DNA from 2 places in the Bacillus sp. UMB0893 genome. Region 2 is predicted to be linked to the other one. Evidence: a T-box and tRNA genes for the amino acid it is inferred to sense, from the RefSeq annotation. Region 2 holds a T-box; the other holds one or more tRNA genes.
The links. The T-box of region 2 lies ahead of alaS (alanine--tRNA ligase). A T-box ahead of a tRNA ligase gene usually reads a tRNA of that ligase, here a tRNA-Ala.

Region 1: it encodes a tRNA-Ala, which carries the amino acid that the T-box ahead of alaS (alanine--tRNA ligase) is inferred to sense. The anticodon was not compared.

Annotation. Positions count from the first base shown of each region.
Region 1 covers NZ_PKLB01000008.1:273,914-278,436, forward strand. Annotated here, with positions in the region: rRNA gene CYJ36_RS18575 (16S ribosomal RNA) at 1-1,396, shown strand, start outside; tRNA gene CYJ36_RS18580 (tRNA-Ile) at 1,551-1,627, shown strand; tRNA gene CYJ36_RS18585 (tRNA-Ala) at 1,645-1,720, shown strand; partial or broken rRNA gene CYJ36_RS18590 (23S ribosomal RNA) at 1,877-4,523, shown strand, end outside.
Region 2 covers NZ_PKLB01000003.1:210,972-226,872, forward strand. Annotated here, with positions in the region: gene CYJ36_RS08985 (peptidase U32 family protein) at 1-230, opposite strand, end outside; gene CYJ36_RS08990 (O-methyltransferase) at 223-885, opposite strand; gene mltG (endolytic transglycosylase MltG) at 1,147-2,274, opposite strand; gene CYJ36_RS09000 (DUF1292 domain-containing protein) at 2,564-2,857, opposite strand; gene ruvX (Holliday junction resolvase RuvX) at 2,890-3,306, opposite strand; gene CYJ36_RS09010 (IreB family regulatory phosphoprotein) at 3,308-3,574, opposite strand; gene alaS (alanine--tRNA ligase) at 3,730-6,363, opposite strand; T-box leader at 6,430-6,639, opposite strand; gene CYJ36_RS09020 (AI-2E family transporter) at 6,686-7,747, opposite strand; gene CYJ36_RS09030 (hypothetical protein) at 8,697-8,888, opposite strand; gene CYJ36_RS09035 (PRC-barrel domain-containing protein) at 8,903-9,403, opposite strand; gene recD2 (SF1B family DNA helicase RecD2) at 9,406-11,781, opposite strand; gene CYJ36_RS09045 (tetratricopeptide repeat protein) at 11,814-12,467, opposite strand; gene mnmA (tRNA 2-thiouridine(34) synthase MnmA) at 12,545-13,660, opposite strand; gene CYJ36_RS09055 (cysteine desulfurase family protein) at 13,687-14,829, opposite strand; gene cymR (cysteine metabolism transcriptional regulator CymR) at 14,844-15,260, opposite strand; gene CYJ36_RS09065 (YczE/YyaS/YitT family protein) at 15,279-15,901, opposite strand, start outside.

The sequences.
Region 1 (4,523 bases), on a different contig from region 2:
GGAAACCGGAGCTAATACCGGATAGTATCTTGAACCGCATGGTTCAAGCTGGAAAGACGGTTTCGGCTGTCACTTACAGATGGGCCCGCGGCGCATTAGCTAGTTGGTGAGGTAATGGCTCACCAAGGCAACGATGCGTAGCCGACCTGAGAGGGTGATCGGCCACACTGGGACTGAGACACGGCCCAGACTCCTACGGGAGGCAGCAGTAGGGAATCTTCCGCAATGGACGAAAGTCTGACGGAGCAACGCCGCGTGAGTGATGAAGGTTTTCGGATCGTAAAACTCTGTTGTTAGGGAAGAACAAGTGCGAGAGTAACTGCTCGCACCTTGACGGTACCTAACCAGAAAGCCACGGCTAACTACGTGCCAGCAGCCGCGGTAATACGTAGGTGGCAAGCGTTGTCCGGAATTATTGGGCGTAAAGCGCGCGCAGGCGGTTTCTTAAGTCTGATGTGAAAGCCCCCGGCTCAACCGGGGAGGGTCATTGGAAACTGGGAAACTTGAGTGCAGAAGAGGAGAGTGGAATTCCACGTGTAGCGGTGAAATGCGTAGAGATGTGGAGGAACACCAGTGGCGAAGGCGACTCTCTGGTCTGTAACTGACGCTGAGGCGCGAAAGCGTGGGGAGCGAACAGGATTAGATACCCTGGTAGTCCACGCCGTAAACGATGAGTGCTAAGTGTTAGAGGGTTTCCGCCCTTTAGTGCTGCAGCTAACGCATTAAGCACTCCGCCTGGGGAGTACGGTCGCAAGACTGAAACTCAAAGGAATTGACGGGGGCCCGCACAAGCGGTGGAGCATGTGGTTTAATTCGAAGCAACGCGAAGAACCTTACCAGGTCTTGACATCCTTTGCCACTTCTAGAGATAGAAGGTTCCCCTTCGGGGGACAAAGTGACAGGTGGTGCATGGTTGTCGTCAGCTCGTGTCGTGAGATGTTGGGTTAAGTCCCGCAACGAGCGCAACCCTTGATCTTAGTTGCCAGCATTCAGTTGGGCACTCTAAGGTGACTGCCGGTGACAAACCGGAGGAAGGTGGGGATGACGTCAAATCATCATGCCCCTTATGACCTGGGCTACACACGTGCTACAATGGATGGTACAAAGGGCTGCGAGACCGCGAGGTTTAGCCAATCCCATAAAACCATTCTCAGTTCGGATTGCAGGCTGCAACTCGCCTGCATGAAGCTGGAATCGCTAGTAATCGCGGATCAGCATGCCGCGGTGAATACGTTCCCGGGCCTTGTACACACCGCCCGTCACACCACGAGAGTTTGCAACACCCGAAGTCGGTGGGGTAACCGCAAGGAGCCAGCCGCCTAAGGTGGGGTAGATGATTGGGGTGAAGTCGTAACAAGGTAGCCGTATCGGAAGGTGCGGCTGGATCACCTCCTTTCTAAGGAAGATATATGAGGACGCTTTTGGTTTTTGTTTAGTTTTGAGAGAACTTTGTTCCCTCTAAGTGAATAGTGAGTTTACTTTAAAAGTAAGCGAGGATTCATTTGCGCGTACTTTTTTGTACGTCAGAAGATATTCTTAATTCATGAGATGGGCCTATAGCTCAGCTGGTTAGAGCGCACGCCTGATAAGCGTGAGGTCGATGGTTCGAGTCCATTTAGGCCCACCATCTCTTAAAATTCATATGGGGCCTTAGCTCAGCTGGGAGAGCGCCTGCCTTGCACGCAGGAGGTCAGCGGTTCGATCCCGCTAGGCTCCACCAAGAAGTTGTTCTTTGAAAACTAGATAACGTAATTGATAACAAGTAATTCACTGAGATTTACGCTTACCATAATTAGTGATTTTCTAGACATTTATGTCTAAACAAACAACGAAAATGAGGAACGCTCTGATTCGTCAGATGCGATGATCCATTTTAGGTTAAGTTATGAAGGGCGCACGGTGGATGCCTTGGCACTAGGAGCCGATGAAGGACGGGACTAACACCGATATGCTTTGGGGAGCTGTAAGTAAGCTTTGATCCAGAGATTTCCGAATGGGGAAACCCACTGTTCGTAATGGGACAGTATCTTTATCTGAATACATAGGATAATGAAGGCAGACCCGGGGAACTGAAACATCTAAGTACCCGGAGGAAGAGAAAGCAAACGCGATTTCCCAAGTAGCGGCGAGCGAAACGGAATTAGCCCAAACCAAGAGGCTTGCCTCTTGGGGTTGTAGGACACTCTATACGGAGTTACAAAGGAACGGGGTAGATGAAGCGACCTGGAAAGGTCCGTCAAAGAAGGTAAAAACCCTGTAGTCGAAACTTCGTTCCCTCCAGAGTGGATCCTGAGTACGGCGGGACACGAGAAATCCCGTCGGAAGCAGGGAGGACCATCTCCCAAGGCTAAATACTCCCTAGTGACCGATAGTGAACCAGTACCGTGAGGGAAAGGTGAAAAGCACCCCGGAAGGGGAGTGAAAAGATCCTGAAACCGTGTGCTTACAAGTAGTCAGAGCCCGTTAATGGGTGATGGCGTGCCTTTTGTAGAATGAACCGGCGAGTTACGATCCCGTGCAAGGTTAAGTTGATAAGACGGAGCCGCAGCGAAAGCGAGTCTGAATAGGGCGATTTGAGTACGTGGTCGTAGACCCGAAACCAGGTGATCTACCCATGTCCAGGGTGAAGTTCAGGTAACACTGAATGGAGGCCCGAACCCACGCACGTTGAAAAGTGCGGGGATGAGGTGTGGGTAGCGGAGAAATTCCAATCGAACCTGGAGATAGCTGGTTCTCTCCGAAATAGCTTTAGGGCTAGCCTCAAGTATGAGAGTCTTGGAGGTAGAGCACTGATTGGACTAGGGGCCCTCATCGGGTTACCGAATTCAGTCAAACTCCGAATGCCAAAGACTTGCTCCTTGGGAGTCAGACTGCGAGTGATAAGATCCGTAGTCAAGAGGGAAACAGCCCAGACCACCAGCTAAGGTCCCAAAGTATACGTTAAGTGGAAAAGGATGTGGAGTTGCTTAGACAACCAGGATGTTGGCTTAGAAGCAGCCACCATTTAAAGAGTGCGTAATAGCTCACTGGTCGAGTGACTCTGCGCCGAAAATGTACCGGGGCTAAACGTATCACCGAAGCTGTGGACTGTTCTTACGAACAGTGGTAGGAGAGCGTTCTAAGGGCGTTGAAGCTAGACCGTAAGGACTGGTGGAGCGCTTAGAAGTGAGAATGCCGGTATGAGTAGCGAAAGAGGGGTGAGAATCCCCTCCACCGAATGCCTAAGGTTTCCTGAGGAAGGCTCGTCCGCTCAGGGTTAGTCGGGACCTAAGCCGAGGCCGAAAGGCGTAGGCGATGGACAACAGGTTGATATTCCTGTACCACCTCCTCACCATTTGAGCAATGGGGGGACGCAGGAGGATAGGGCAAGCGCGCTGTTGGATATGCGCGTCCAAGCAGTTAGGCTGAGAAGCAGGCAAATCCGCTTCTCATATAAGGCTGAGCTGTGATGGCGAGGGAAATTTAGTACCGAAGTTCCTGATTCCACACTGCCAAGAAAAGCCTCTAGCGAGGTGAGAGGTGCCCGTACCGCAAACCGACACAGGTAGGCGAGGAGAGAATCCTAAGGTGAGCGAGAGAACTCTCGTTAAGGAACTCGGCAAAATGACCCCGTAACTTCGGGAGAAGGGGTGCTTTTTAGGGTTCATAGCCCTGAAAAGCCGCAGTGAATAGGCCCAGGCGACTGTTTAGCAAAAACACAGGTCTCTGCGAAGCCGCAAGGCGAAGTATAGGGGCTGACGCCTGCCCGGTGCTGGAAGGTTAAGAGGAGAGGTTAGCGCAAGCGAAGCTTTGAATTGAAGCCCCAGTAAACGGCGGCCGTAACTATAACGGTCCTAAGGTAGCGAAATTCCTTGTCGGGTAAGTTCCGACCCGCACGAAAGGCGTAACGATCTGGGCACTGTCTCAACGAGAGACTCGGTGAAATTATAGTACCTGTGAAGATGCAGGTTACCCGCGACAGGACGGAAAGACCCCGTGGAGCTTTACTGTAGCCTGATATTGAATTTTGGTACAGCTTGTACAGGATAGGTAGGAGCCTTGGAAGCCGGAGCACAAGCTTCGGTGGAGGCATTGGTGGGATACTACCCTTGCTGTATTGAAATTCTAACCCACAGCCCTGATCGGGCTGGGAGACAGTGTCAGGTGGGCAGTTTGACTGGGGCGGTCGCCTCCTAAAATGTAACGGAGGCGCCCAAAGGTTCCCTCAGAATGGTTGGAAATCATTCGCAGAGTGTAAAGGCACAAGGGAGCTTGACTGCGAGACCTACAAGTCGAGCAGGGACGAAAGTCGGGCTTAGTGATCCGGTGGTTCCGCATGGAAGGGCCATCGCTCAACGGATAAAAGCTACCCCGGGGATAACAGGCTTATCTCCCCCAAGAGTCCACATCGACGGGGAGGTTTGGCACCTCGATGTCGGCTCATCGCATCCTGGGGCTGTAGTCGGTCCCAAGGGTTGGGCTGTTCGCCCATTAAAGCGGTACGCGAGCTGGGTTCAGAACGTCGTGAGACAGTTCGGTCCCTA
Region 2 (15,901 bases):
AATTCTTCGACCTTCTCATTATGAAAAATAGCATTCATTGCAGCATAAACTTTTACATTTTTCGAATGGGCAAGTTCTGTAGCTTCTTTCATTTGCTCACGATTAAATTCACCTGCAAGGCGCAGGCCGTAGCGCTGCTCTCCAATGACGAAAGCATTAGCTCCCGCTTCAGCAAGCGGAAGAATATCCTCAATTTTAACTGGTGTTACAATTAATTCTGGTTTATTCATCTTTTTCACCTCGTTTTATACTAACTGCCATTCCGTCACCGACTGGAAAAATGGCCGTGTGGTATGCTTCGTTTGACATTAGCCATTCATTGTATGTTCGTATCTTTCTCAAAAGAGCACGCCTTCTGCGATGAAAGGACATATCCTCTTCTTCAGATGCCACTAGCCCTTTAAATAAAACATTGTCAGTGATGATGCATCCATTTTTTGAAAGCATTGGTTCGTACATTTCAAAGAAACGCATATACTGCCCCTTTGCAGCATCAATGAAAATGACATCATATGGTCCTTTTTCCTCGATAGGTTCTTTTAGCTCTAAGGCATCACCATGCAAAACAGTGATTCGATTTGCCAATGCATTCGCTTCAATATTTAGATGTGCCTGTTTATAGCGCTCTGCATTTCTCTCAACTGTCACGATTTCCGTTTCAGGAAGTGCTTTGCACATACGAATGGAGGAATAACCAATTGCAGTGCCTATTTCTAAGATCCTTCTTGGCTGTTTCAGCACCAAAAGACTGATGAGCACTTCTATCCCGGTCTTTTCCATAATGGGAACGGCATGGTCAAGTGCATATTGTTCCATTTGCTTGACCGCTTCGTCCTGATCGGGAAGAAGACTTTCTATATATGTTAAAATCGTATCGTTTTCCATAGTCTTCTCCTTCAAACAATGGTGCGTTTATAGTATAAACACCGTTAAAGTGTGAATTAAGTCATGAAAATAAGAGTCCTTGTAGAGAACTCTTGTCATTATTTGTCATTTTATTATCTTTGTCTTCACAACTCGATATATTTTACCACAACAGATAAGGGAATGCGAATATTTTCACGTTCCCTTATCTGTTCTTCACCTAATAAAATGGTCTGAATCTTTCCTATGAATAAAGAAATTAACACACTAAAGAAATAAACCCTACTTATTTGATATATGCTCTGCTTTCGCCTTATTGTGCTCTTTAAGCGTTTTAGTGAAAATCACTTCTCCCTTTTTTGTAGCAAGGAAGTAGAGATAATCCGTTTCTTCTGGCTCTACTGCAGCTTTCATTGACTGATTGCCTGCATTTGCGATGGGGCCAGGAGGAAGACCTTGAACTTTATACGTATTATATGGCGAGTCAATTTCAAGATCTTTATAGAAAACGCGGTCTTTGTGTTCCCCAAGAGCATAAAGTACCGTCGGGTCTGTTTGAAGAGGCATTTTCTCATCGATCCGATTGTAAAACACACTGGAAATTTTGTCTCGATCGATTGATTGTGTTGCTTCCTCTTCAATCAGCGATGCCATCGTAAGGAATTGATGAACCGTCATTTTTCTTTCTTCCAGCTGGGGAATATACGGTTTGACAGCCGTATTTGTCTTTTTAATCATCTCTTCCAAGATAAAATCAAGAGATGGCTTTTCCTCATAAAAAGGATACGTAGCCGGGTAAAAATAACCCTCAAGCGGATACTTAATATGCTGTCCATATATATCCTTCGTAATGGTTTCAGGATATTTCTTTTGCATGGCACTGATAAAATCTTTATTGTTCATTCGATCCAGTATTTCTTTTTCGGTATACCCTGTATTCTTTGCAATGCCTTTCGCGATTTCCGTTACTTGTATGCCTTCTGGCACAGGAATTCGAAAGACGACATCCGTAATCACTTTCCCTGATTTAAGGCTCGCAACAATATCTTTGATTTCCATAGAGGGATTTAGCTTATATTCTCCTGCTTGAAATCCGGATTCATTTTTAAACTTAATATAGTATTTAAATACTCGTTCATCTTTAATAATATTTTTCTCTTCCAGAATGCTTGCAATCGTTGAAACTGAAGACCCTATCGGGATGTTGACATCAACTGCATTCTTATCCTTTTCATCCACTGGCTGCAGAGCAGACTTAATATATAGATAACCGCCTCCGATTAATCCTGTCATCAAAATGACGAAACCAGCAAAAATCACAAGGACAATCTTTCGGATGACTTTCGCTTCCTGCTGTTTTTCAAGGAGTTTATGTTGAAATGTATGTTTGTTCGAATCAGCTTCAGACATTATTTGTGCAGTCCCCCTTTCATCAAAATGATTATACTACATAATCACTGTTTTTTCGCCAAAATCCAGCATATTTTTGAATGAAAGTACGTTTTTCACCTTTTTCAAGTTAAGATGGTTGCGGCAATGACAATCCTACCATGGAACTATCTTGTTCGTTTTCTTCTTTTGAGCAGTAAGGCAGAAAAATTTTTCTGTTTTATTTTTTCCCTAATGGCTTCCATAAAATCTGCAAAATTCTACTTTATAAAAAAAACCAAATAAAAAAACCGTCTTTCGACGGATTTTTTTATTTTTCTTCCTCTTGCTCCTCATTATCAAGGAATGTATTCAGCATTTCTTCAACAAGATCCCACTCTTCTTCTGTTTCAATCGGAGCAAGTTCCCCGTCTATTCCGTCTTCTGCAGGTTCAAAGCTTGATGCATGAATTTCGATATCTTCTTCATCATCCTGCTCGCCAAGCGGATAGTATAGGACATAAGATTTGCCGAATTCTTCTGATGCAAATGTAAAAAGAATTTCGCAAAGCTGTTCATTTCCATTTTCGTCTACTACTGTAATTTGTTTTTCTCCGTGTTCCATTGCAGTCACCTCATCTATAGTTTGCTGACAGTTTAATTCAGACTATCCAAGTATCCCTGTAAAATCATCACTGCAGCCATTTTATCAATTACTTTTTTTCTTTTCTTTCTGCTGACATCTGCTGATATTAATACTCGTTCAGCGGCCATCGTGGATAATCGTTCATCCCATAGAATGACAGGCAGGCCAAATTTTTCTTCAAGCCTTGCTGCAAATAATTGGCTTGCTTCTCCTCTTGGTCCGACAGTTCCATTCATGTTTTTCGGAAATCCGAGCACAATTTTATCTGCACCATGCTCCTCTATGATTTGTTTCAGTCGTTCTAAACCATAGTTTCCGCCGGCTTCATCAATTTTAATCGTTTCTAATCCTTGTGCTGTCCAGCCAAATTCATCGCTGACAGCGACTCCAAGTGTTTTGGAGCCAAAATCAAGCCCAATAATTCGCATATTATTCCTCTCTATGATGGTGTAAGTACGATTTAACTAATTCCTCAATTAGTTCATCCCGCTCCAGCTTGCGAATTAAATTTCTTGCATCGCGATGACGGGGGATGTATGCAGGATCACCAGAGAGCAGGTACCCAACGATTTGGTTAATCGGATTATAGCCTTTTTCTTGCAGAGCATCGTATACCGTGAACAATACTTCATTCACATTCGTCTCAACTGCATCCTCAGAAAAGTTAAACTTCATCGTTTTATCAAAGGAACTCACGATTTGCACCTCTTTCCCAGATTCACCTGTAGGAATCTGCTTGTCCATTCTTACCTACATTCTACACTAACAATTGAAATTATAAAACGGATTTCCCTTTTAAGCGAAATCTTTATGCAAATTTCACTTGAAAGCAGATTGAATCGTATGAAAAATTAAATGGTTTTTACCCATTCCTCTGCATACTTTAAAGCATCCTCAAGCTTTTCAGGATCCTTGCCGCCGGCTTGAGCCATATCTGGACGTCCGCCGCCGCTTCCGCCGCACCTTGAAGCGACTTCTTTAATCAATTTGCCTGAATGATAACCCTTTTCGACTAAGTCACCTGTAATTCCTGCTGCAAGACTTACTTTTCCATCATGTGCAGCTCCAAGAATCACGATTGCCGATCCCAGCTTTTGCTTCAGCTCATCGACCATTGTTCTTAGGCTGTTCATGTCTTTGGCGTTTACTTTACTTGAAAGCAGTGTTACACCATCAATTTGAACGGCATTGCTGACTAAGCTTCCAGCTTCTACATTGCCCAATTTTGCTGTTAATGATTCATTTTCTCTTTGGAGAGTGCGCACTTCTCCTAGAAGAGCATCAATTCGGCCTATTGTGTCTTTTGAATTGGTTTTTAATTTAGCTGCTGCTTCTGAAAGAATGGACAGCTGGCCTGTAATCAGCTGATAAGCACCTTTACCTGTTACTGCTTCAATCCTTCTCGTTCCTGCACCAATACCAGTTTCTGCGACTATTTTAAACAATCCAATTGAAGAGGTGTTATCAACATGGCAGCCTCCGCACAATTCAAGGCTGTAATCTCCAACTTGAACAACTCTGACGATATCCCCGTATTTTTCTCCAAATAACGCCATTGCTCCCATTTTCTTCGCTTCTGCAATAGGTTTTAATTCAATATTTACAGCAATGCTTTTCCAGATTTGTTCATTTACGATTTGTTCAATTTGTTCAAGTTCCTCTGGCTGTACTTGGCCAAAATGTGAAAAGTCGAAACGAAGTCTCTCAGCTGTCACTAGAGAGCCTGCCTGATTGACATGACCGCCAAGAACATCTTTTAAAGCCTGATGCAGCAAGTGTGTTGCCGTATGATTCTTAATAACAGCACTTCTTGTAGTTTCATTTACAGCAGCTGTTACCTCATCATTTGTTTTAAGAGTGCCGCTTATAACAGCTGCAGTATGAAGGTTTTGTCCATTAGGTGCTTTTTGAACATGCTTTACTTGCAGCTTCACACGATCATTTTCAATCATTCCTTCATCAGCAATTTGTCCGCCGCTTTCAGCATAGAAAGGCGTTTCATTTAAAATAAGCTGAACTTCATCTCCAGCAGTTGCTTCATCTGCAAGTTCACCGTTTTTAAGGAGTACGGCTACTGTTGCTTTCGTTTCTAGCTGACTGTACCCGACGAATGTGCTTTCTGCTTTAATTTCACCTAGCACCCCGCCTTGAACCTGCATTGAGTCAACATCCTGTCTTGCTGAACGTGCACGTTCCCGCTGTCCTTCCATTTCACGTTTGAAACCTTCATGATCAATTTCCATTTGCTCTTCTTCTGCATATTCTTCCGTTAATTCAACCGGGAATCCATATGTATCATAAAGACGGAATACATCGGCACCTGGTATCACACGGCTTCCTTGCGCTTTTTGCGTTTTTACAACTTCAGCTAAAATGGATAAACCATCATTCAATGTTTCGTGGAAGCGTTCTTCTTCATTTTTAATCACTTTTTGGATAAATTCCGTTTTTGATTTTACTTCCGGGTAAAAGTCAACCATGATTTCGCCAACTACAGGTACAAGTTCATACATAAACGGACGATTGATATTCAGTTTTTTTGCATACCTTACCGCACGGCGAAGAAGACGGCGAAGAACGTATCCTCGTCCTTCATTTGACGGCAAAGCTCCATCTCCGACTGCAAATGTTACTGTACGAATATGATCAGCTACAACTTTAAATGCTTCATCTTTTTCAATATCCACACGGTATTTCTCGCCTGAAATGGTTTCAGTCGATTCAATTATCGGCATAAACAAATCTGTATCAAAGTTCGTTGGGACGTCTTGAATAACAGATACCATTCTTTCAAGTCCCATGCCTGTATCAATGTTTTTCTTCGGCAGAGGCGTGTATGTTCCATCTGAATTATGATTGAACTCTGAGAATACAAGATTCCAAACTTCTAAGTACCGTTCATTTTCTCCGCCCGGATATAATTCAGGATCTGTCGGATCATTACCGTAAAACTCGCCTCGATCATAGAAAATTTCTGTATTTGGTCCGCTTGGTCCTTCCCCAATATCCCAGAAATTACCCTCTAAACGGATAATGCGCTCTTCAGGCACTCCGATTTTATCTTTCCAAATCAAGAAAGCTTCGTCATCTTCAGGATGAATCGTAACCGATAGCTTTTCCGGATCAAAGCCTATCCATTTTTCACTTGTTAAGAACTCCCAAGCCCAATCAATTGCTTCTACTTTAAAATAATCGCCGATAGAAAAGTTACCAAGCATTTCGAAAAATGTATGGTGACGGGCTGTTTTTCCGACATTCTCAATATCATTTGTACGAATAGATTTTTGAGCATTGCAGATTCTTGGATTTGCTGGGATTACACGGCCATCAAAATATTTTTTTAGTGTTGCTACTCCGCTGTTGATCCACAGCAAGGACGGATCTTCATGAGGAACCAAAGATGCGCTTGGCTCTACTGCATGGCCTTTTTCCTTGAAGAAATCTAAAAACATTTGACGAACTTGAGCTGATGTTAGTGTTTTCATCTTTATTCCTCCTCGTAATTTTGACAAAATAAAAACTCCCGTCCCTGCGAAAATCATAGAGATTTTCACAGGGACGAGAGATTGCTCGCGGTACCACCCTGGTTATAGACAGTTTTGTCCATCACTTCATTTAACCGTAACGTGGTAAAGTCGACAGGTTTTTCCTGCACTCTGGAATAGCCTTCAGTTCCCCTTCATCCCGGAATTTCTTTCAGCCTGGGAAATTCCTCTCTTGTCAGATGGTCTGAAACATACTCGTTCCTTCATCGTTTTCTATAAATATGTAGTATAGGCAGAATTATAGTTCAAGCGCCCCGCATTGTCAATGCTGCCTCCTTAATTGAACAAGATGCATAAGTGTAACTTTCAGCACTGCAAGAACCGGCACAGCTAAAATCATGCCTATGATACCGGCAATTTCCCCTCCAGCAAGAAGCGCCAGCATGATAATTATCGGGTGCATGTGAAGACTTCTTCCGACGATCAATGGGCCGAGTATATTCCCTTCGATAAATTGCAGTGAAAATATAATGATAACCACAATCAGCACTGTATTCAGCGACATGGATGCGGCGATTATGACTGCAGGAATCGCACCAATGATCGGACCAAAATATGGAATCACATTCGTAATCCCTATTAAGATTCCAATGACAAGCGGGTATTTAATATCAAAAAACCATAGAGACAGAAACGCCAAAAAGCCGATAATGACGCACACAAGCAGCTGACCGCGGATGTAGCTGCCAAGAGACTGATCCACATCCCGAACAAAGATAATCGCTTCTGACCTCCACCGTTTTGGTGTTAAATACCATGCAGCTTTTTTTATTTGCTCATAGTCTTTCAGCATGTAGAAAACTAGAAATGGAATGATGGCTATTATTAAAATATAATCCATAGTCTTTCCCACACTATTTAAGATTCGGTCAATCCAATAAGAAATCCATGCTTCAATGTTTTGAAAAGCAGATTCAATTCTCCCATGAACCTCCTCAGGAAAACGGTCTGTTTGATTGTGAATCATCGAGAGCCATCCCTGATATTTTTTTTCGAATTCCGGAAAGCTTTCAGAGAGATCTTTAAGCTGTGTTATCATGACAGGTATTCCTCTGTAAAACCCATAACCGATTCCACCAAAGAAAAGGATATAGATTATTAATATAGATAGTGTACGCGGTACCCCGGTAGCATGCAGCCTTTCAATGACAGGGTGAAGCAAATATGTAATAAAACCGGATATCAGAAAAGGGAGAAGGATTGCTTTAATAATAATAAAAAAAGGATCCCAAAGAACTCTCAGCTTCAAAAAGACATAAATCGAAAGCAGACATAAAAGAAAAATGCCGATTCTCATCAGCCATTTTAAATAACGTTCTTTCAAAAGCCATCCCTCCTCATCTATAGTTTGGAGAGGAGGGATGGAAATATGCATGGGAATTTTTAATGCAGAAGAGCTTGTTCAACGCAGGCAGGCCATATAAGGATCCGACAGAAGGACTGGGTTTGACTTTTTTGGAGGAGCCGTTCTGACCGACGAGTTATTGGGAGAGCTGAACATAAATCATCAAAAATTGAAATGCTTGAAAAATAAAAAATTATGATGGCGACATTTTTATCGTTTGTGTGGCAAACCTAAAATAATAAAAGATCTATTCATAATATTTTGTGAGAATTTTCTTTAAGCAGGGCATTTGAAAATCTACTAGATATGCTGATATTCAATGATGCTCTTTTTTCAGGGAGAAAGACGATTTTTCTGTTCTATTCACTGCATTGACGCACTTTTTACCAGTGGGAGAGCCTTTTTTGTGCTGCAAACTCCGTTTTGACGCACTTCCTTCCAGCAGGAGAGCATTCTTTGTGCTGCTAACTCCGTTTTGACGCACTTCCTTCCAGCAGGAGAGCCTTCTTTGTGCTGCAAACTCCGTTTTGACGCATTTCCTTCCAGCAGGAGAGCCTTCTTTGTGCTGCAAATTCCGTTTTGACTCACTTTTTTCCAGCAGGAGAGCCTTTTTTGTGCTGCAAACTCCGTTTTGACGCACTTTCTTCCAGCAGGAGAGCCTTCTTTGTGCTGCAAACTCCGTTTTGACTCACTTTTATCTGTTCCATTCACTGGCTTTGACGTACTTTTTCCAGGTCGATTATTTTAAGCTAAACAATGAAAAATCCCCTGCCTAATAAAAAGCAAGGGATTTTAATACATTAAAACTTTCTCATGATTCGTTTTCGCATTTTCTTCATTGCACGTTTGGACATTGGAATGCGTTCCAAAAAATCTGAAAGCATTGAGGTCATTTTGCGGTTCATTGCGTATTCCCCCTATTTACTGTCTACATGCTGATTGTACGATCGTCATCTGTAAAAAGATCATCCAGGGAGCTAAGAGATCCATCTTCTTCCACCTGATGGGTAAAGATTTGGCCTTTTGATATGGACAGCTCAATAAAGCAGCCCCAGCAATAATACTGATTAACGCCTATCTTCCCAATGTCTTTACTTTTACAATTTGGGCATTTTAACAATGCGGTGCACCTCGCTAATGAATAAAATCCATGACGATTGCATCTTTGCTAATGGTTAAAGACCCCGGAGGTTCAAGTTTTTTCTTCCCCTCCATCATATCTGCAAAGAATCCGTCCGTCAGTTCATATGCTACAATGGTGCCCACATGTTCAGAAAAATATACATCTGCGAGCAGTCCCAGCTTCTCGCCTTCCGTAGAATACACCGCTTTATACTGAAGGCGCTGGTGTGATTGCAGGAAATAAGCCTTTCTGAATTCAGAAAGTGATTTCAGGTTGCTTCTGCCGTTAATCATTATGCTATCCTGGCCTATCGTAAAAATGGAATCTGCCGGAAAAATGCGCCCTTTTCTAAAAAGCCCTTTTTCGTCCATTAACAACCCCAGAAAAAAACCGTGTGCGTCGAAACAAATATCAGAAACGGTGCCTACAAATGATCCGTCTCCAATGTCAACAACCGGCATGCCCTTTAGCTGTGTGAATGTCCGCAGGAGATACTCCCCCTTTCCGAACATTCTTAGATTTTGTTGTCTTCCATAAAGTCATACGGGGTAATGCCTTCCATTCCAATCATTGCATCTGCAAGATCAAATGGAAGCTCAGATGAAAGTTCATCAAGAACCTGATATTCTTTGGCAAGTTTCATTTTCAAAGAAGTCTTGCGGCTTAAATGGTCTCTGTTTTCAATCCCCCGCTGCAGCGCTTCCTGCTCACCGCAAAGTATTAAAAATTGCTTGCTTCTCGTTATGGCTGTATAAATTAAGTTCCGTCGAAGCATTCTGTAATAGCTTTTGACAACTGGCACGACAACGATTGGGAACTCACTGCCTTGTGATTTATGAATGGAACAGCAAAAAGCATGTGTAAATTGATTGAAATCAGATTTTGTGTATGTTACCTCATTGCCATCAAAGGAAATGACAATCATATCTTCTTTCTCTGTGTTTTCCTTTGCATAAAAAATGGACACAATCTCACCGATATCTCCGTTATACACATTGCTCTCAGGCTGATTCACAAGCTGCAGCACTTTATCTCCAGATCTGTAAACCGCATCGCCGAACTTCATTTCCCTTTTATTTTCCGCTTTCGGATTAAATAGCTGCTGCAGTAAGATGTTGAGCTGATCAATTCCTGCGGAACCGCGGTACATAGGGGCAAGAACTTGTACATCGCGTGCAGTATAGCCTTTTTTTATCGCATTTGAAATCACTTTTTCTACAACTTCTTTTACCTGTGCACCGCTGCAGCGAATAAATGATCTGTCTTTCGTGGGCGCAGACAAGTTAGCTGGCAGCATTCCTTTTTTAATATCATGGGCAAGCTCAATGATAGACGAACCCTCTGCCTGTCTGTATATATCCGTCAGCCTCACAACAGGAACCGCTTGTGATTCAAGCAAATCACGAAGCACCTGGCCTGGTCCGACAGATGGGAGCTGATCCTCATCTCCAACCATAATCACCTGAATATGTTCGGGAAGAGCTTTAAAAAGCTGATTAGCAATCCACGTATCAACCATTGACATTTCATCAACAATCAGCAATTTTGCGCCAATCGGGTTATCTTCCCCATGATCAAAGCCTCCTGCTCCGTTCCATTTTAACAGCCTGTGAATGGTAACAGCAGGCAGCCCTGTCGCTTCCGTCATTCTTTTTGCTGCGCGCCCTGTTGGAGCAACCAATGAAATGGGAAAAGGTTCATCTTTTTTGTAATCTTTTTGATCCAATGAACAGCCATGCAAATCAGAGTAAAGCTCCACGATCCCTTTAATAACGGTTGTCTTGCCAGTACCTGGACCTCCAGTCAGTAAAAGCATGGGTGACATCAGAGCCGTTTGAATGGCTTCTTTTTGAGTTGGGGCGTACTGCACCTTCATTCTTTCTTCCAAATTTCCTAATGAGAGCAAAAATTCTGATTCGGGAAACATGCTGTCATATTCTGTTTGCAGCAGAACACGCTGAATGCTTTTAACCAGGCCTTGCTCAGCAAAAAAGAGCGATGGAAGATAGGCTCTGTCTTCCTCGATTATTATTCCGTTGTCCTCTGCAAGTGCTATGATTTGAGCAGAAATATCTGTTTCTTGAATACCTGAATACTTTGACTGGTTCAGCAATTCCATTGATTTTATGATTAACTGCTCAAGTAATACATATGTATGGCCCTCTTGAAGGCATAGATTTTCGATCGTATAAAAGCAGGCAGCTTTAATTCTCTCCGGGTGATTTCCGCCAAGTCCCATTTGTCCGCCGAGTTCATCAGCGCGCACAAAACCAATTCCTTCAATATCTTTAACAAGCTGAAATGGATTTTCCTGAATCACCTGAATTGTTTTTTCCTGATATGCCTGGTAAATCTTCATCGAAAGCTGCGGACCGAAACCAAGCTGATTTAGAATAATCATTGCCTGCTCAAGTCCTTGATGTTCTTTCAGCTGATCAAGCAGCTGACTGGCTTTGTCTTTGCTGAGCTTTGGCACATTATCCAGTACAGAAGGATCCTCCATCATTTTTGAAATGGCACCTTCACCAAGTACATCTACAATCGCTTCAGCTGTTTTTCTGCCAATCCCTTTAAATAGATCGCTCGAAAGGTATTGAATGACTCCATCACGCGTTTTTGGAATTTCCTTGCGGTAATGGTCGGCCTGGAATTGCTGTCCGAATTTCGGATGCTGCGCGATCATTCCGTAGAAGGTATACGTCTCGTCTTCATGCAGAAGAGGAAAATAGCCTGTCACGGTTATTTCTTTTTGATCATAATTTTCGCTCGTTTCAAGAACTTCCGTCTTTAAGACTGTATAATGATTTTGGTCATTCTGATAGATAACCGTGAGTATCTTTCCTTTTAAAAACCGTTCCTGCTCCTGAAACAGGTCCGCCTTTTGCTGCACAAGATCTCCTCCCTTCTGCTATTTGCTTATTCTCAAAACGTTTGGATCAGCTGCTTTAAGTTAGAGGCCATGGCATGATCCGGCTGAATGGCCAAAGCTTGATCCAGCATTTCCATTGCGTTTTTTGCATCTTCTTTAAATGCAAAACCAACACCTAAATTATAAAATGCGTCTGCATGATTTGGATCCTGCTCTACAACCAGCTTAAATTGCTGAATGGCTTCATCAATTGATTGCAGCTGTGCAAGACATAGTCCATATTGAAAGCGTGCTTCTGTATCCTCTTGATTTAATTCAACTGCTCTTTGTAAATAAGGAAGCGCTGGCAGCGGCTGCTCCATTTGCACATAACTCATTCCCAGCATGAAGTACACATCAGAATGATCCATTCCTTTTTGAACAGCTTTTAAAAACATTTTTTGGGCGGATTGAAATTGCTCGCCGTTGTAATATACATTTCCCGCCCCATAGTAGGCAGTTGTTGTGTTCTCGTCAAGCCCGATTGCCTTTTCAAAAAAAGTAATCGCCTTTTCATATTCTCCAACTGCTGCTAATAAATTTCCGAAATTCACATAACCAACAGCATCTTTCGGGTTTTCTTCGATAAACTCCGAAAAATATCCTGCCGCTTTTTCAAAATCGCCTTTTTGCATCGCTTCTATTCCTAATATACTTTTATTCTCCATCTTGAGTAGCACCCCTGTGAATTTTTTTAAATGAAAAAACCCCAACCGACGTTGAGGTTTAAACAAAGGTTGTAGTATTAACCAACATACCAGATTTTATCATTCTTTTTAAATACTTCATCAATGGTTCCGCCGCCAAGACAAACTTCATTACTGTAAAACACAACAGCTTGTCCGGGTGTAATCGCACGGATTGGTTTGTCAAAAATAACCTGTGCTGTCGCATCATCCATCATTTTCACTGTAACCGAATGATCTTCCTGACGATATCTGAATTTTGCCGTACAGACAACTTCACCTTCTGGAAACTTGTCTGAAACCCAGCTGATGTTTGTAGCAGTGATTGAATCGGAATATAAAAGGTCGTTGTCAAAGCCTTGGTCCACGTATAAAACATTTTTTTCAAGATCTTTTCCTACGACAAACCACGGATCTCCGCTGCCGCCAATACCCAGACCGTGACGCTGGCCAATGGTGTAGTACATCAATCCATCATGCTTGCCTTTTACTTCACCTGACAGAGTCTGCATTAATCCAGGCTGGGCTGGAAGGTACCCGCTTAAAAATTCTTTGAAATTGCGTTCTCCAATAAAGCAGATTCCTGTACTGTCTTTTTTCGCAGCAGTAGCAAGGTTTGCCTCTTTTGCAAGCTCGCGTACTTTTGACTTTGGTATATTTCCGATTGGGAACATAACTTTCGATAATTGTTCTTGAGTCAGCTGATTCAGGAAATATGTTTGATCCTTATTTTCATCAGCGCCTCTTAGCATTTTGTATTCCCCATCGCGGAATTCGACCTGTGCATAATGCCCAGTAGCCAAATAATCCGCTCCAAGTGAAATCGCATGTTCTAAGAAGGCTTTAAATTTTATTTCCTTATTGCACATGACATCAGGATTTGGTGTTCTTCCTGCTTTGTACTCATCTAAGAAATAGGTAAATACTTTGTCCCAATACTGCTTTTCAAAATTCACGGCATAATAAGGAATTCCAATTTGATTGCAGACCTGAATCACATCGTCGTAGTCTTCAGTAGCCGTACAGACTCCATTTTCATCTGTATCGTCCCAGTTTTTCATAAAGATGCCGATCACATCATAGCCCTGCTGTTTTAATAGGAGTGCCGCCACAGAGGAATCGACCCCTCCTGACATTCCAACAACGACTCGAGTGTCTTTAGGTGCTTTTTGCATCTTTTTCACCTCCAGTAAAAATCATTCTAAGCTGTTAAACGCTTCACAATTCCAGCTGTTTCAAATGCAGCTTTCTCAACTTGTTCCATAGTATTGCCAAGCCCAAAACTAAATCGGATGGATGCTTGGGTCCGGTCTGATTCCTTGCCGTACATCGCAACCAATACATGCGATGGATCAATGGATCCTGCCGTGCAAGCTGATCCGCTTGATGCAGAAATCCCTGCTATATCCATGTTCACTAACAGCGATTCAACATTTGTTCCTGGAAAATAAAGATTCAGCACATGCGGAAGACTGCTTTGCAGCTGCCCATTTATTTCAAACGACACATCTTCGCTTTTTAATATTTCAATGATCTTCTGCTTAAAATCATGATAGAGTTTTGTTTTTTGTACTCTAGTTTCAATTGCAAGGAGGACGGCTGATTTTAATCCTGCAATACCGGGTACATTCTCTGTGCCCGCACGCCTTTTCAGCTCTTGTTCTCCGCCATGCGAATGCTGTTTTAAGGCAACGCCTTCTTTTACATATAGAAGGCCTGTGCCTTTAGGTCCATTTATCTTATGGCCTGAAGCTGAGAGCATATCAATAAAACTTTCCTTCACATTCAGTTCCAGCATGCCATAAGCTTGTACTGCATCTGTATGAAAGAGCGCCTGGTGATTCTTTAAAATTCTTCCGATCTCTCCAATCGGCTGAATGGCTCCCGTTTCATTATTGCCATACATGATTGTGACCAAAATTGTTTCAGAAGTCAGCGCCTTTTCCAATTCAGCAACAGAGATATGTCCATTTTGATCGACCGGCAAATATGTGACGTGAAAACCCTGCTTCTCTAAATACTTGCATGAATTTAAAACAGCATGGTGCTCAACGGAAGAAGTAATGATGTGTTTCCCTTTATGCTGATTTGCAAGAGCAGAGCCGATGATGGCTAAATTATCCGCTTCCGTTCCGCCGCTCGTAAAAATAATTTCTTTAGGTTTTGCATGAATGCTTGCGGATATAACTGCTCTTGCCTCATCCAATACTCTTCTGCTTTCTCTGCCAAAGGAGTGGATGCTTGAAGGATTTCCGAAAACCTCCTGCATATAAGGGATCATCTGATGAATCACTTCTGGATGCATTGGAGATGTAGCGGCATGATCCAAATAAATACGTTCCAACGTACACCCTCCTTTTAAATATAGAACATGTAAGATTCTTGCTCGCCTTCTGTGTAGCTTGCTAAATCTTCAAGAGTTGTATTATCTAAAACATCTTTTACAGCGTCGCGGATGCGTATCCATAAATGACGCTTGGCAGGCTCTTCATCTTCCAGCACCTCTACCGGACTGATCGGACCTTCAAGAACTCTGATAATATCACCTGCTGTAATAGCTTCAGGTTCATTTCCTAAAACATAGCCGCCATAAGCACCGCGAATGCTTTTTACTAAACCTGCATTACGAAGAGGAGCAATGAGCTGCTCTAAATAGTGTTCAGATAAATCGTGGGTTTGGGCAATGCTTTTTAAAGAGGTAGGTCCTTCTCCATGTTTCTTTGCCAGCTCTATCATAATAGTAAGACCGTATCGGCCTTTTGTTGAAATTTTCATATTTACACCCCTATATTTCTAACTTACTTGGTGAACCGGCGGATCTTTTCTCAATGTTTTTTCAATCAAGGCATTTGTTGTCTTCTGACATTGAGGAAGAGTAATTCCAATGACAAATCCGATTGAAATTGTGCAGACAATTGTTCCAATAAAAACCGGGCCGCCCAGCAGCCAGCCGATGAGAAGTACAATCAGCTCAATTCCGCCTCGTATCCTTGAAACTTTCATTCCTGTTTTTTCAACGAGGGCAAGCATTAATGTATCACGGGGACCTGCGCCGCAGCCTGCAGAAATGTACACTCCTATTCCATACCCCATGACAATAATCCCCATCAAAAGCATCAATGTTTTTCCTGCAGCACTTGATGGCGTCTGTATAAATGGCATCATCAAGTACAAATCAATAAATACTCCCACCGTCAGCATATTGACAATGGCACCTGCCTGTGGCCATTTTTTTGTAAAAATGGAGGATAGAAGCAGAATGGTTCCTCCTACAATAATTGCCCAAGTTCCAATCGTTAAACCAAGCTGGTAATATAAACCTATATGAAGCACATCCCATGGAGATGTGCCAAGTTCAGCTCTTATCGTAAGTACAATTCCTAAAGACATGATGAGGAGCCCTATGAAATAAACGC